Regions from separate parts of the Sinorhizobium arboris LMG 14919 genome, predicted to be linked through region 1. Evidence: riboswitches for the same ligand, from Rfam matches in the RefSeq annotation. Region 1 holds a riboswitch; the other holds the start of a gene.
The links. Region 1 has a riboswitch for thiamine pyrophosphate ahead of thiB (thiamine ABC transporter substrate binding subunit). Riboswitches for the same ligand answer to the same signal wherever they lie in the genome.

Region 1 (7,363 bases):
TCTGGCGTTCGCCGCCCGAAAGCGTCGGTGGCAGGCGCTTTCCAAAACCGCCGAGGCCTACTCGGACCAGTGCATCCTCGACCCTCTTCCGGTCGGAAGCATCGAGCCGCAGCGCCGGGCTGATGCCGAAGCCGACATTGGTGGCGACGTCAAGATGCGCGAAGAGGTTATGATCCTGGAAGATGATCGAGACCGGCCGGTCCGCCGGTGCGCGGCCGGTCATGTCCTCGCCGATGATTCGGACCTCCCCGCGCTCCGGTGGCTCGAAGCCGGCAATGATGTTGAAGAGGGTCGACTTGCCCGAACCGGAGGCGCCCGCGACGGCGACGATCTGTCCTGCGGGCACCGCGCAGTCGAAGGCGAGCGTCGTCGTTTCGAAGCTTGTTTCGACGCCCTTGAGGGAGAGAGCGATGGAACTCATGTGCTTTGGCCTTCGGGCGATCTTTCCTCTCCCGCCGTGCCGAGCACCGTCAGGACAAGGCAGATAAGGCCGAGGACCAGCGCGAGTCCGGCCGCATCCGCGGTGCGATAGCTGCCCATCCTGCTATAGAGCAGATAGGGGAGGGTAACCATGTCCTCGGAGCCGAAAAGAGCGACGGCTCCCAGATCGCCGAGGGACAGGGCCATGGCAAAGGAGAAGCCGACGAAAAGCGGTTTGCGCAGGCCGGGCCAATCGATCCACAGCAGGCGATGGAAACCGCCGATGCCGAGGCTTGCGGCAAGTTGCGCGGTTCGTGACGCATGCGTCGCCATGGCCGGAGCGAGCACCCGGTGGACAAAGGGGAGTGCCATCAGCGCGTTGATGGCGATGACGACCGCCGGCGCGAAACGGGCGACGTCGCCGAAAGGCCTCAGGAGAAGGAACCATCCGGCACCGAGCACGACGGGGGGCATGAGCAGGATGAAGGACGTGCTCGCGCCGATCCCTCCGGCAAAGAGGCGAGCCGCAGCCCCGGGGCGCCGCCGCGACAGCACGAGGCGCTCGGCGCGGATCATCAGCGCCGTCATGACGACCGACATCGTGGCGGAGACGAGTGCGATCGTCGCGCTCATGGCAAGCGCCCGGCGGAACGCCGGCTCGCCCAGGAGACGGATGAGGTCGGCCTTCGAGCCGGCATAGGCGATCGCCGCGAATGGCAGGCCGACGAGACTGACGGCGAGCAGCAGCCAAGCCCCGTCGGCGAGCCGCGACACGCCTGTTGCGCCGTCGAAACGCCGGATGGCTTTGCCGCTCGTCTCTCCCTCGCGAGGTGCCGGCGCGATCAGTTTCAGCACGAGAAGCAGCATCCCGGTGAGGGCGACCTGAAGCGCCGAAAGGGCGATTGCCCGCGGCGGGTCGAAGTCAAAGCGCAGCGCCTGGTAGATCGCCACTTCGATCGTGCTGGCGGCCGGCCCGCCGCCAAGCGTCAGCACGAGCGTGAAGCTGGTGGCGCAGAGCATGAAGATGAGCCCGGCGATGCCGGGAAGCAATCCGCGGATCACCGGCCACTCGATGAAGCGAAAGATGGCAAAGGAACCCATGCCGAGATTGGCGCAGCTGCGCCAGTATTCGGCTGGAATGCGCTCGATGCCCGCAAGCATCAAGCGTGCAGCAAGCGGCATGTTGAAGAAGACATGGGCGATCAGAATGCCGGAGAGGCCATAGATGCTGACCGGCTGCTCCAGCCCGGCCGCCGCAAGGACCCGGTTCACGAGTCCCTGCCGTCCCCAGATTTCGATGAGGCCGAGGGCGGCGACGAGCGCCGGAAGGCCGAGCGGCAGCGCCAGAAACCGCACCACCCATATCCGGCCAGGGAACGAAGTTCGGCGGGCAAGGGCCCGGGCCAAGGGGATGGCCAACAGGACGGATAGAAACGTCGACAGGCTCGCCTGCAGCAGCGTGAAGCGTGTGATGCGCCAGATGTAAGCGTCGAAAAGCGGACCAGCGCCGGTGCTGCCGGCCGACTGGGCGAGCAGGGCCGCGGCGGCAAGGCCGACGAAAAGCAGGATGCCGCCGAGAGCGAAGGCTCCGGCGACCACTGTCATCCTGCTTTCATTCGAGCCAGACAATCCGGCCTCAGTTCCTGCTCATCGCCGCCAGCCATTCGTCGATCCAGGCCTTGCGGTTGGCGGCGACTTCCTCGGAGGGAATGAGGAACGTCGTTTGCGGTTCGACGAGCTTGCCGAAGGCTTCCGGCAGAGGTTCCTTGGTCGCCGTCACCGGCATCATCCAGTTGGTCGTGGGAATGATCGACTGGAATTCCGGGCCGATCATGAAGGCCAGGAACTTCCGGGCGAGCTCCGGGTCTCTGGCATTCTTCGTCAGCGCCGCGACTTCGATCTGGATATAGTGGCCTTCCGCGAAGGGGGCCGCCTGGTACCGCTCGGTGTCTTCCGCGACCATGTGGTAGGCGGGTGAGGTGGTGTAGGAGAGAACCATTGGCGCCTCGCCCTTCGTGAAGAGGCCATAGGCCTCCGACCAGCCCGGCGTGACCGTGAGTACGCGCTCCTTGAGCTCTGCCCAGGCCTCGCCCGCCTTGTCGCCATAGACGGATTTCACCCAGAGCAGGAGGCCGAGGCCGGGGGTGGAGGTCCGCGGGTCCTCGATGACGATCTTCTTCGACGGATCGCCCTCAACGAGTTCCTTAAGGCTCTTCGGAGGGTCCTTCAGCGTCTCGGTGTCGTAGACCACGGCGAAATGGCCGTAGTCATAGGGAACGAAGGTGTCGTCCGAGAAGTCGCCCGGAACCTTGACGGAAGCGGTATCGATGCCGTGCGGCGCAAAAAAACCGGTCGACTTGGCCTCCGCCACTAGATTGGTATCGAGGCCGAGCACGATGTCGGCTTTGGACCCCTGACCTTCGAGCTTCAGCCGCGTCAGGAGTTCGACCCCGTCGGCAACGCCGACATAGTCGATCTTGCAGTCGCAGGTTTTCTCGAAGGCTTCCGCGACCTTGGCGCCCGGTCCCCATTCGGTGATGAAGCTCTCATAGGTGTAGACCGTCAGCGTCTTTTCCGCGGCAGCGGCGCTTGCGGAAAATGCCGCGATCGAGGCTGCGGCGATCGCAAGCCGGCTAAGAATTTTTCGATGAAGTGAACTGGACATTCCGCACCTCTCCCTGTCGTCGTTGTTGCCATGGGAAAAGCGCGTATCGATCCGATCGCTTCTAATCCCTCCGCCGGTATGAACCGGATCAGGTTCCGCGGGTTGGCTTGCAGCCTCTCAGCCGTGATCGCGAAAGCCGACCAGGGCACCCCGTTAGAGCAGCAGAAGATTTAGCTTTCGGCGGCGGCTTAGGCAAGCTGAGTTTCAGCACGGACGTTTGCCGTGCGCGTCGGGCGCGCTATTAAGAGCCAAACAATTGCCGGCCCCGTTTGTTCGCCGAAAGCGGAGATAATTCCATGCCAGACATGCTCGTCCGCCTTTATGCCCTTCCCGAGGGCCGTCCGTCCCGCCTTGATTCCGACATCCGTATCCGCCGGGCGCTTGCGGCAGAACGGCGGGTCGTCATTTCCTGGATCGAGGAGCGCTTCGGAGCAGGGTGGGCCGGCGAAGCCGAAGCCGCCTTCTCCTCGACTCCGACGCGGATCCATATCGCCCACCGTCGCGATCGAATCGTCGGTTTCGCCTGCCACGACGTCACCGCGCTCGGTTTCTTCGGCCCGACCGGAGTGGACGCGGCGATGCGCGGCAAAGGCGTCGGCGAGGCGCTGCTCGTCGAAAGCCTCTCTGCCATGCGTGCCGCCGGCTATGCCTATGCGATCATCGGCGGGGTGGGACCAGCCGAATTCTACGCCCGCGCCGTCGGTGCGGTGGAGATCGCCGGCTCGACGCCCGGCATCTATGACGGCATGCTCCCGGGTGATCCGGCGTCCGGAACCTGATCCGCGCCGCCCGCGTTGGCAAAACAGCCGCCGCCCCTTTTCCTTCGCCGCTGCTTTGCGCTATGGGCTTCTGCCATGACCCGTTCACCCTTTACCATTCTCCTCGGCGGTGCGCTGACGCCGACAGACCGGCTTGCTCGACAGCTCGAAGGCAGCCGGTTCGTCGCGGCCGATGGCGGCATGCGCCATGCAAGAACGCTCGGGATCGTTCCCGAGCTCTGGGTCGGCGATTTCGATTCCACGGACGAGGCGCTTCTGGCTGAGTTCGCCGGCGTCCCGCGGGAACGTCATCCGGCCGCCAAGAATGCGACGGACGGGGAGATCGCCGTCGAAGCGGCCCTTGAGCGTGGCGCGACCTCGCTCGTCTTCGCGGGCGGGCTTGGCGGCGCGCGCAGCGATCATGCCTTCCTCCACCTTCTCGGCACCGTCGCGCTCGCGGAGAGCGGTGTTGCGGTGATGATGACCTCCGGCGAGGAGGAGGCTTATCCGCTACTGCCCGGTTCGCGGGAGATCGAGCTGCCGAAAGGCAGCCTCTTCTCGATCCTCGGCCTTGCGGAGCTGAACGACCTGTCGATCGAGAACGTGCGGTATCCGCTGAAGGACTTCCATTTGCCCTTCGGCTCGTCGCGCACCATTTCGAACATTGCGGATGGTACGGTCCGCTTCACCCTGAAATCCGGCCGGGCCGTCATCCTCGCCCGACCCTATGATCTATCCGGAGCCTGATGCCTTGGCGCCTCCCATTCTGAAGCTTGACGACATTTTCCTGACCTTCGGCGGCACGCCGCTGCTTGCGGGTGCGGGCTTGCAGGTCGAGCCCGGCGACCGCATCTGTCTCGTCGGCCGCAACGGCTCGGGAAAGTCGACGCTGATGAAGATCGCCGCCGGGCTTGCCGAGCCGCAGTCGGGCGAGATTTTCAGGCATCCGTCGGTGACGATCCGCTACCTGCACCAGGCTCCCGATTTCGACGGTTTCGATACGGTCCAGGCCTATGCGGAAGCTGGCCTCGGTCCCGGGGACGATCCCTATCGGGTCGTCTACCTGCTGCAGCATCTGGGGCTGACCGGCGAGGAGGAGCCGAAGCGCCTTTCCGGCGGCGAGGCGCGGCGTGCCGCCCTTGCTCGCGTGCTGGCGCCGGCGCCCGACATCCTGCTTCTCGACGAGCCGACGAACCATCTCGATCTGCCGACGATCGAGTGGCTGGAAGACGAGCTCGTCCGCAGCCGTTCGGCGCTGGTGCTCATCTCGCACGACCGGCGTTTCCTCGAGAAGGTGTCGACGGCGACCGTCTGGCTCGACCGGGGCCAGTCGCGCCGCCTCGATCGCGGCTTCGCGCATTTCGAGGCCTGGCGCGACGAGGTGCTGGAAGCGGAAGAACTAGAACAGCACAAGCTCGGCAAGGCAATCGAGCGCGAGGAGCACTGGCTGCGCTACGGCGTGACCGCCAGACGCAAGCGCAATATGCGACGGCTCGGCGAACTGCAGGACATGCGTGCCCGGCACCGCGGGCACAAGGGGCCGACGGGCACGGTCCAGGCGACCGTTGCCGACGCGAAGGAATCGGGGAAGCTCGTCATCGAGGCGGAAAAGATCGCGAAGGCCTATGGCGACCGCACGATCGTCGCGCCGTTCTCGATCCGCGTCCACCGCGGCGACTGCATCGGCCTCGTCGGCCCGAACGGCGCCGGCAAGACGACGCTTCTGAAGCTCCTGACCGGCCAGCTTGCGCCCGATGCCGGCAGCGTCAGGCTAGGCACCAATCTGGAGATCGCCACGCTCGACCAGAAACGCGAGGAGCTGAACCTGGACGAGACGCTCGCGCATTATCTGACCGACGGACGCGGCGAGACCCTCCTCGTGAACGGCGAGCAGCGGCATGTGACCGGCTATATGAAGGAGTTCCTCTTCCAGCCGGAGCAGGCGCGCACGCCCATCCGCGACCTGTCCGGCGGCGAACGCGCGCGCCTCATGCTCGCCCGTATCCTGGCGCGGCCCACCAATCTCCTCATCCTCGACGAGCCGACCAACGACCTCGATATCGAGACGCTCGACCTGCTGCAGGAGATCGTCGCCGGATTTTCCGGAACGGTGATCCTGGTCAGCCACGACCGCGACTTCCTCGACCGTACGGTGACGTCCACCATCGCGCCGGCCGATCCGGAGGCGCCCGATGGCCGCTGGATCGAGTATGCCGGCGGCTACTCCGACATGATGGCGCAGCGCCGGGGCGCGCTTGAGGAAAGGCGCAGGATCGAAAAGGCCGGAAAGGCGCGGCCGAGCGGTGCTCCGTTGGAGACGAGCGAACCTCAGAAGGCGAAGGGCAAGCTCTCCTACAAGCAGAAATTCGCGCTCGAGACCCTGCCGAAGGAGATTGCCAGGTCGGAGGCGGAGATCGCCAGGCGCGAAGAGAAGATGGCCGATCCCGATCTGTTTTCCCGCGACCCGAGCGGCTTCGCCAAGCTGGCAGCCGAGCTCGAAAAGCTCAGGACGGACCTGGCGCGAATGGAGGAGGAATGGCTCGAACTCGAAATGCTGCGCGAAGAGCTCGAGGGCTGAGCGGCCGGCGTTAGAACGCGCGTGAGGTGGCGATATCCCCCTCTGCCTACCGGACTTGCGACCGCCTCAGCCGCCGCTCGACTGCCCGAAGCGCGAGTGACAGCCCGATCGTCAGCACGAGGTAGACATAGGCGACGATCGAGTAGGTTTCGAAGAAGCGGAAAGAGCCCGAAGCATAGACCTTGCCCATCTGCGTGATGTCGGCGACGCCGAGCACCGAAACGAGCGAGGAATCCTTGACCATGGCCACGAAGTCGTTGCCGAGCGGCGGCAGGATGACGCGGATTGCCTGCGGGAAGACAACCAGGCGAAAGCGCTGGTAGCGGGAAAGCCCGAGCGCGTTTGCCGCCTCCACCTGACCCTTGTCGACCGACTGGATGCCGGCGCGGAAGACCTCCGCGATGAAGGCCGAGTAGCCGATCATCAGCGCCATGATCGCCCGCCACATCAGCGACACGTCTCTGACGACGAACGGCTCCATCCAGCCGGCCGAGATCAGGGGCATCGTCATGAAATTCGCAACCGTGACCAGCGCGGGCGCGCCGACGAAGGCGATATAGAACAGCAGCACGAGGATCGGCACCCCACGGATGACTTCCGTGTAGAAGCGCGCGATCTGGCGCAGCGCCACATGCTCGGAAAGCGCCATCAGGGCCACGCCGAGGCCGAGCACCGTTGCGAGCAAGAAACCGACGAGCGTGACGAAAACGGTGACGCCCAGTCCCCTCAGGACGACCGTGAACACCTGCGTGAAGATGTCATTGGCTGCGATGACCGCGGCCAGCGCCGCAGCGATCACGACAAGGGCGACCAGCCACCAGGGATAGTCGCCCTTCCCGGACGTTTCGGATGCTTGGACGGACGCCATTGCGATTCCAGTAGGTTGGAGCGGGATGCGGGCGGAAAAACGGAAATGCGCTTCATCCCGCTCGGATCATCAGC
Region 2 (7,363 bases), on a different contig from region 1:
TGGATACGCCAATGCCTATCTGACCGACCAGTTGAACGCCAATTTCGAGGCGACCGAGCGCGCATCCGTCTGGCTGCAGGAACGGCTTACGGATCTGCAGCAGCGCTCGCAGGCCGCGGCGCTTGAGGTCGCACATTTCAGGGCCGAGAACGGCCTGACGGCTGCGCGCGGCGAGTTGATGTCCGAGCAGCAAATGGCCGACCTCAACAGCCAGCTCATCGTCGCCCAGGCGGACACTGCAAGCGCGTCGGCTCGCTACAACCAGTATAAGTCGATCGTGGATCAGGGTCCGGAAAACGCGGTGAAGAACGCCACCATTTCCGCGAAGGAGGGCGACAACTCGGTCATCCGCGACCTGAGGACGCGCTATCTTGCCGTCGGCAAGCGCGAGCGGGAAGTCTCCGACAACTTCGGCGCCGACCACCCGCAAGCGGTGTCGCTCCGCACGGAGCAGGAGGATGTCGCGCGGCAGATCTACCAGGAACTGCAGCAGCTCACTGCAAGCTACAGGAATGAATACGAGGTCGCCCAGTCGCGCGAGGAATCGCTCAGGAAGAGCATCCAGGGCATTGCCGGCAAGACCTCCGACGCGAGCGAGCAACTCGTGCAATTGAGGGAGCTCGAACAAAAGGCGGCGGCTCTGAAGACGCTCTATGAGTCGTATCTCGGCCGCTACGAACAGGCGACGCAGCAGCAATCCTTCCCGATCGCGAAGGCACGGGTCATCTCCGAGGCTGGCGTGCCGGTGTCGCCGTCGAGCCCCAAGAAAACCATGACCCTCGCTCTTTCGGCCGTGCTCGGCATGATGGTGGGCGGCGCTTACGCGGCGTTCCTCGAATTCCGCGAACGGACATTCCGTCTGGAGGGTGACGTGCGCTCGATCCTCGGCCATCGCTCGCTCGGCTACGTCCCGCTTCTTGGAACGCGCATGAAGAAGAAAGCGCAACTTGTCCATGCGCATTTCGGTTCGGTGAAGAGACCCGACGAAGCGGTGGACAGTACGATGCCGTTTCAACGCCTTTCGCGCATCGTCGTGGATGCGCCGCGGTCCACCTTCGCGGAGACATTCCGCAACGCCAAGCTTGCCTGCGACCAGATGCTGTCCGGCAGCGAGAGCCGCGTGATCGCCATAGCATCCGCCCTTCCGGATGAGGGAAAATCGATCGTTGCTGCAAACTTCGCCGCACTTCTGGCGGCAAGCGGCAAGCGGACCCTGCTCATCGATGCCGATATACGCAAGCCGGGACTGACGCAGATGATCACGCCCGCCCCCCGCACCGGTCTCGTCGAAACTCTGACCGGAGAAGCAAGCTGGCCCGCCGGTATCAAGGTAGACCAGCGCACCAAGCTCGCTATCCTTCCAGCCGGTGGCGCTTCGCATCAACGACATCAGAGCAACGAACTGCTCGCCTCCCCGGCCATGGCGAACCTCATCGAAAACGCGCGCAACGCCTTCGACTATGTCGTGGTCGATCTTGCTGCGCTCGCACCTGTCGTCGACGCCAAGGCCTTCGCGCCGCTGGCCGACGGCATCCTGTTCGTAGTCGAGTGGGGCATGACGCCTTCGCGGCTCGTACGCGATCTGCTCAACTCGGAACCGCTGATCAACTCGAAGGTGCTGGGCGTCATCCTCAACAAGACGGATATGAACGAGCTCGGCAAATACAGCGACTTCGACGGGGCGGAGAAATACCGTCACCGCTACGGCAAGTATTACATCGAGAATACGGTCACGGAAAACACCGCCGCTTGAGGCAAACGCGGCCGCGCCGCTTGTGGGCGCGGCCATTCGCTCCGTACCGTCAGGCCTTGCGGCGATCGAGACCCATGATCCAACCGGCTGCCATCAATGCAATGACCGCCGTCAGGGCCATGAGTGCCAGCGCATAGAAGAGCGAAAACTCGATCAGCGACGGCAGGATCGAAAGAGCACGCCGCGCCCTGCTTGGCGACCGCCGCCAATCCGGCAGGTCGTCACGGTTGAAAGCCTCAAGCCGGCGGATAAGAAAGTGCATATCGCGAGAACCGATTGCCAATCGCAGCCATGTTGAAAGCATGTTGCTGAAGAACAGTGGCTAGAGCGAGGCACCTGGAGCACTTCCAGAAAAAGTGTGTAACGGTTTGCCGTTGGAAGATAGGTCCTATCAAAGTCTTAGACCCTGATGCCGCCTTACTCCTCCCACCACCGATGGAAGTGATGGACGGGTCCGCGACCCTGCCCGATCTCCAGGCGATCGGCTGCGGAAATTGCGGCATGCAGATAGGACTTCGCAGCGCTCACCGCTTCAACCAGCGGCATGCCTTTCGCAAGGCCCGCGGCAATGGCTGCCGAAAGCGTGCAGCCGGTGCCGTGGTCGTTGCGCGTCTCGATCCGCGCAGCGGGTAGGCGGACAAGAGTATCTCCGTCGAAGAAGAGGTCCGTGGCCTCCGGATTCTCCAGGTGCCCGCCCTTGACCAGAACCGAGTGTGCGCCTGCCCGCAGGATCGCTTCCGCCTGGCGCGCCATTTCGGCCTCGTCCTCGGCGACCGCGCGCCCCGTCATGAGCGCGGCCTCCGCAAGATTGGGTGTAACGACGAGCGCCAGCGGCAATAGCTCTTCGATGAGCGCCGCGACGGCATCCGGGCGAAGCAGCGCATCGCCGGAAGTCGCCACCATGACCGGATCCACGACGGCCCGTTTCCCGAACCGGCGCAGTCCGTCGGCAATGGCGGCGATGGTTTCCCGACGCGAGACCATGCCGATCTTGACGGCGCTCACGTCGAGGTCGGAGAAAACCGCGTCTATCTGCGCGGACACGATTTCGGCGGAAACATCCTCGACGGCCGTCACACCCCTGGTGTTCTGGGCCGTGATTGCGGTGATGACGCTGGCGCCGTAGACGCCGAGCGCCGAAAAGCTTTTGAGGTCCGCCTGGATGCCGGCTCCGCCGCCCGAGTCCGAGCCGGCGATGGTGAGGGCAATCGCCGTCATGCGCCGCCCTCCTTCGCACGGATGATGCTTGCGTTGGGTAGTGCGGCAATGGACGTCATCGATCGATCTCCAGACGGGCTCATCACGGAGATCCAGGAAAGGCGATGAAAAGGCGAACTTGCCGCTGGCGGCCTTCTTCCGTTCCTACGCCGGCATGACCCGGATCAGGTTCAAGGGTCCGGCTCAACGCCATCTCAGCACCGTCTGGTGCTCCCCTCGGAATGCGTCATCTATGCGGCTGCGGCAGGGCGATGTCAACGCGTCCGCGAAAGACTTGTAAGACCTTTCCTTTTACGCCGGCCGGCAAAAAATATCGCGCCGATTGACAAGCTATGATGCTGTCATTCCTCCTGCCGCCGTCAATCGTTCGTTTCCTCCTCGAAAACGGCGACGATTGCGCTATTCTTAGCGAAATTTTTTGAGCTGAAAGGGAACAAGCCATGAGCCTGCGCATCAATGACACCGCCCCTGATTTCACCGCCGAGACGACACGGGGTCCGATCAATTTCCATGAATGGATCGGCGACGGCTGGGCTGTCCTCTTCTCCCATCCCAAGAATTTCACCCCGGTCTGCACGACGGAACTCGGCGCCATGGCCGGAATCGAACCGGAGTTTCGCAAGCGCGGCGTCAAAATCATCGGCATCTCCGTCGATCCGGTCGAAAGCCATACCAAATGGAAGAACGACATCAAGATCGCGACCGGCTTCGACGTCGATTATCCGCTGATCGGCGACCGCGATCTGAAGGTGGCAAAGCTTTACGACATGCTGCCGGCCGGCGCCGGAGACACGTCCGAGGGCCGCACCCCGGCGGACAACGCCACCGTGCGTTCGGTCTACGTCATCGGTCCCGACAAGAAGATCAAGCTGATCCTCACCTATCCGATGACAACCGGCCGTAACTTCAACGAGATCCTGCGCGCGATCGACTCGATCCAGCTCACTGCCAAGCATCAGGTTGCGACGCCCGCCAATTGGCAGCAGGGCGAGGACGTCATCATCACGGCGGCAGTTTCCAACGAGGACGCCATTCAGCGTTTCGGCTCTTTCGACACCGTGCTCCCGTATCTCCGGAAGACGAAACAGCCAACGGCATAGGATGCCGCGAGACCTCGGCCAGGTCCTTTGAGCGCGCTAAACAATGAGGTTTTGCGCGCCCTTATTGTATCTTCTTGATGCATCTCATTAGCAGCGGCAGAGCAGGACCATGCCGCCTCAATCCGCTTTGACGGCGGAGATGATTTCCGCCAGGACCCCATGCAAGGCGTCGCGATAGCCGTTGCGTGCCGAGGGGCCGCTTTCATCCGACGTCATAACCACAGTCAGGTTCAGGGACGGCACGATATAGAGCATCTGGCCGCCATAGCCCCATGCGTAATACACATCCTCGTCGCCGATCCGGCGCGTGAACCAGCCATACCCATAGCCGTCGCCGGTAAAGCGGGACTCCGTGCGCGGCCGCCAGGAAAGCTCGACCCAATCGGCCGGGACGACCTGCAGTCCGTCTGCGGTGCGGCCCCGGTTGCGGTAGAGTTCGCCGAAGGCAAGCAGCGATCGCGCGCTCATCGCCATCTGGTTGCCGCCGAGATAGATGCCCTGGGGATCGCGATCCCATGACCCGATTCGGAAACCCTCGACCGGACCAAGCCATTCGCGTGCTAGCGCCAGTGTCGGCTTGCCGCCCACTTTGGTCAGTATTGCCGAGAGCAGATGCGTCGAGGCGGTCGAATAGAGCATCCGGCCTCCGGGCTCGTCGTCGAAAGGCTGTGCCAGCGCGAAACGGACCCAGTTGCGGCTCGAAACCCAGCGTCCGTAATTCGGTCCCGACATCCGCCCCAGTCCCGCCTGCATCGACAGGAGGTTGCCGATGGTAATGTCGTTGATCCGCGGGTCGGCCTGCGACGGAAGATCCTCCTTCAGGAGCGGCGCGATCTTCTGCTCCGGGCCGTCGAGCAGACCCTTGCCGATCGCGATGCCCACAAGGGCGGACACGATCGATTTCGATGCCGACTTGATGTTGGCCGACTCCGAGGGCGTGTGGCCGCGATACCCGTTCTCGGCGATCGTCTCCCCGTCCCTGGCGACGATGACGGTCTTCAGCGGCTTCAGGTCGTCCCTCGTCGCCAGTCTCGTCAGCAAGGTGGTGACGGCCGACTGATCCTGCCCGGCTGCCGCCGAGTGGAAACCGAAGAGCGCAAGGAACGCAATAACGAGCATAGTCATGCGTTCGACCTAGGGCGAATGGGACGACAAGTCATCAAGTGCAATCCAGGCTCACGACGATGTGACCTCGCCGAAAGGTCGGCTACGTCGAAGCTCCGGGGTTCATTCCGTCCAGATCGCAACATCGACGGGTTTCAGCGTGCGTCCCCCCACATAGAACTCGGCCGCGGCGCCCGCGGGTACCTCCGCGGCGACCCGGCCGAAATTGAAGGCGAAACGGAGATTGCCGCGGCGCGTTACGCGAAGATCGCCGAGATCGGGCAGGCTTTCCAGCCCAGCCCAGCCGAGCGCATCCCCGATCACCTTGTTGAGCAATGCGCCATTGGCCGCAACCGCCAGATAGCGTGCCTTATCGTTGCCGACGAGCGCCGGCGCGCCGTTGCGATACTCCCCGTCGAAGCTTGCGAGAACGGTCTCCTTCGTCCTGACCGTCTCGCGCCAGCCGCCCGCCTCATAGGCCTCATTGCCATAGAGAACGGTCTCGCTGTGAAACTCCGGCAGCGATTCGACCCGTGTGACGCTGATATCGATGAGCTTCGCCAGAGGCCCTGGCGGCAGCCTTTCGGGAATATGCATCTCCTTCGTCTTGCTGCCGCTGCGCGCACCGAAGACCACCTTGGCTTGCGACCCCGCGAGCCGCTCGACGAAAGTCTCCTCGGCGATCACGAGATCCGGCGCAAGGATCAGCTTATATCCGTCGATATCGGAGTGCTGGCCTATGAAATCCACATCGACGCCGAGACGCGCCGCCGTCGAATACCAATCGAGCGCAACCGCCGAGCCGGAGTAGCTCCGCCCCTGGGGCAGAACGCGTGTCGCCCAGCGCGATTCGTAGTCGAGAAGGATCGCGACCTGTGCTTTGCCGCGCACCTCTCCCGCGGGCAGGCGCTTCATCTCCGCGACGACCTCGGCCACTTCAAGATAGCCCTGATCCGCCTCGCTGTTTGGAAGAAGGAGGCCCGCGTGGAACTGCTCCTGCGCGAACGGTGCCTGACGCCAGCGGAAATAGGAGACCACGTCCGCCCCGTGGGCGTAGGCGAGCCACGTCCAGAGCCGGACCATGCCGTCGGCCGGCGCCTGGTTGTGCGCCGCCCAGTTCACCGGCCCCGGCTGCTGCTCCATGACCCAGATGCGGCCGCGGCCGACGGCGCGGTAGAGATCGTGGTTGAAGGCCGGCTGGTCGGGGTCCCCGACCCGGAGATAATGCTCCTTGTCCTTCGCTGCGAGGCGTCCGTTGAGCAGGCCGCCCATCGGATAGACGTCCCAGGAGGCGATGTCGATGTCCTCGCCCACCCTGTAATGATCGAAATCGGTGTTCTGCGACATGAAGTTGTGCGTCACCGGACGGCCGGGCGAATGCGCCCGGAGGATGTCGACCTGGGCCTTGTTGAAGCTCTTCACCTGATCGGAAGAGAAGCGGATAAAATCCACCCCATGGGTCGGGCTTGGCTCCTCCACGAGATTGTTCGGCAGATCGATTTCCTCGAAGCTGTTGTAGCTCATCGACCAGAACGACGTGCCCCAGGCGCGGTTCAGTTCCTCGATCGAACCATAGCGCTCGGCCAGCCACAGTCGGAACGCCCTGACCGCTTCGGCGGAATAGCTGTAGATCGTATCATGGTCGCCATATTCGTTGTCCGTCTGCCAGGCATGGACATAGATGTGTTCGCCATAGCGGCGCGCCATCGCTTCGGTGATGCGCGCCGCCTCGGAGCGGTAACGCCGGCTCGAGAAGCAATAGTGCCGTCGCGCGCCGAAATTGCGCACCGCCCCCGTGGCGTCCACCGGCAGGATCTCGGGGTAGCGGTCCACGAGCCATTTCGGCGGAGCCGCCGTCGGCGTGCCGAGGATGACCTTGAGGCCGGCCTTGCCCAGGACGTCGATCGCCTCGTCCAGCCATTCCCAATGAAATTCGCCCGGCCGCGGCTCTATCTTCGCCCAGGCGAATTCGCCTATGCGAACCCAGGAGAGCCCAAGCTCGACCATTCGCCGGGCGTCTTCCGCCCATTTCCCGCGCGGCCATTGTTCCGGGTAGTAGCACACGCCGAGTTCAAGCCGGTCAGGCGTCCGAAAGTCGGAGTTGAAGTGATTGGGGCTCGTCAGCGGCATGTGCAAGGTAAAGTCCTTTGTCGTATTCCGATTGTCGGCGGAGAAACCGTCGCGGCAT

Region 2: it holds a riboswitch for thiamine pyrophosphate, as region 1 does, so the genes downstream of both, thiD (bifunctional hydroxymethylpyrimidine kinase/phosphomethylpyrimidine kinase) here and thiB (thiamine ABC transporter substrate binding subunit) in region 1, are expected to answer to the same signal.

The regions. Positions count from the first base shown of each region.
Region 1 is NZ_ATYB01000014.1:3,162,809-3,170,171, reverse strand. Features, by position in the region: gene thiQ (thiamine ABC transporter ATP-binding protein) at 1-421, opposite strand, end outside; gene thiP (thiamine/thiamine pyrophosphate ABC transporter permease ThiP) at 418-2,025, opposite strand; gene thiB (thiamine ABC transporter substrate binding subunit) at 2,057-3,085, opposite strand; TPP riboswitch at 3,134-3,248, opposite strand; gene SINAR_RS0126585 (GNAT family N-acetyltransferase) at 3,382-3,864, shown strand; gene SINAR_RS0126580 (thiamine diphosphokinase) at 3,940-4,590, shown strand; gene SINAR_RS0126575 (ABC-F family ATP-binding cassette domain-containing protein) at 4,595-6,421, shown strand; gene SINAR_RS0126570 (amino acid ABC transporter permease) at 6,468-7,289, opposite strand; gene SINAR_RS0126565 (basic amino acid ABC transporter substrate-binding protein) at 7,359-7,363, opposite strand, start outside.
Region 2 is NZ_ATYB01000008.1:317,352-324,714, reverse strand. Features, by position in the region: gene exoP (succinoglycan biosynthesis transport protein ExoP) at 1-1,753, shown strand, start outside; gene SINAR_RS0102210 (hypothetical protein) at 1,803-2,057, opposite strand; gene thiD (bifunctional hydroxymethylpyrimidine kinase/phosphomethylpyrimidine kinase) at 2,171-2,971, opposite strand; TPP riboswitch at 3,096-3,198, opposite strand; gene SINAR_RS0102200 (peroxiredoxin) at 3,412-4,071, shown strand; gene SINAR_RS0102195 (serine hydrolase domain-containing protein) at 4,189-5,196, opposite strand; gene SINAR_RS0102190 (beta-galactosidase) at 5,299-7,311, opposite strand.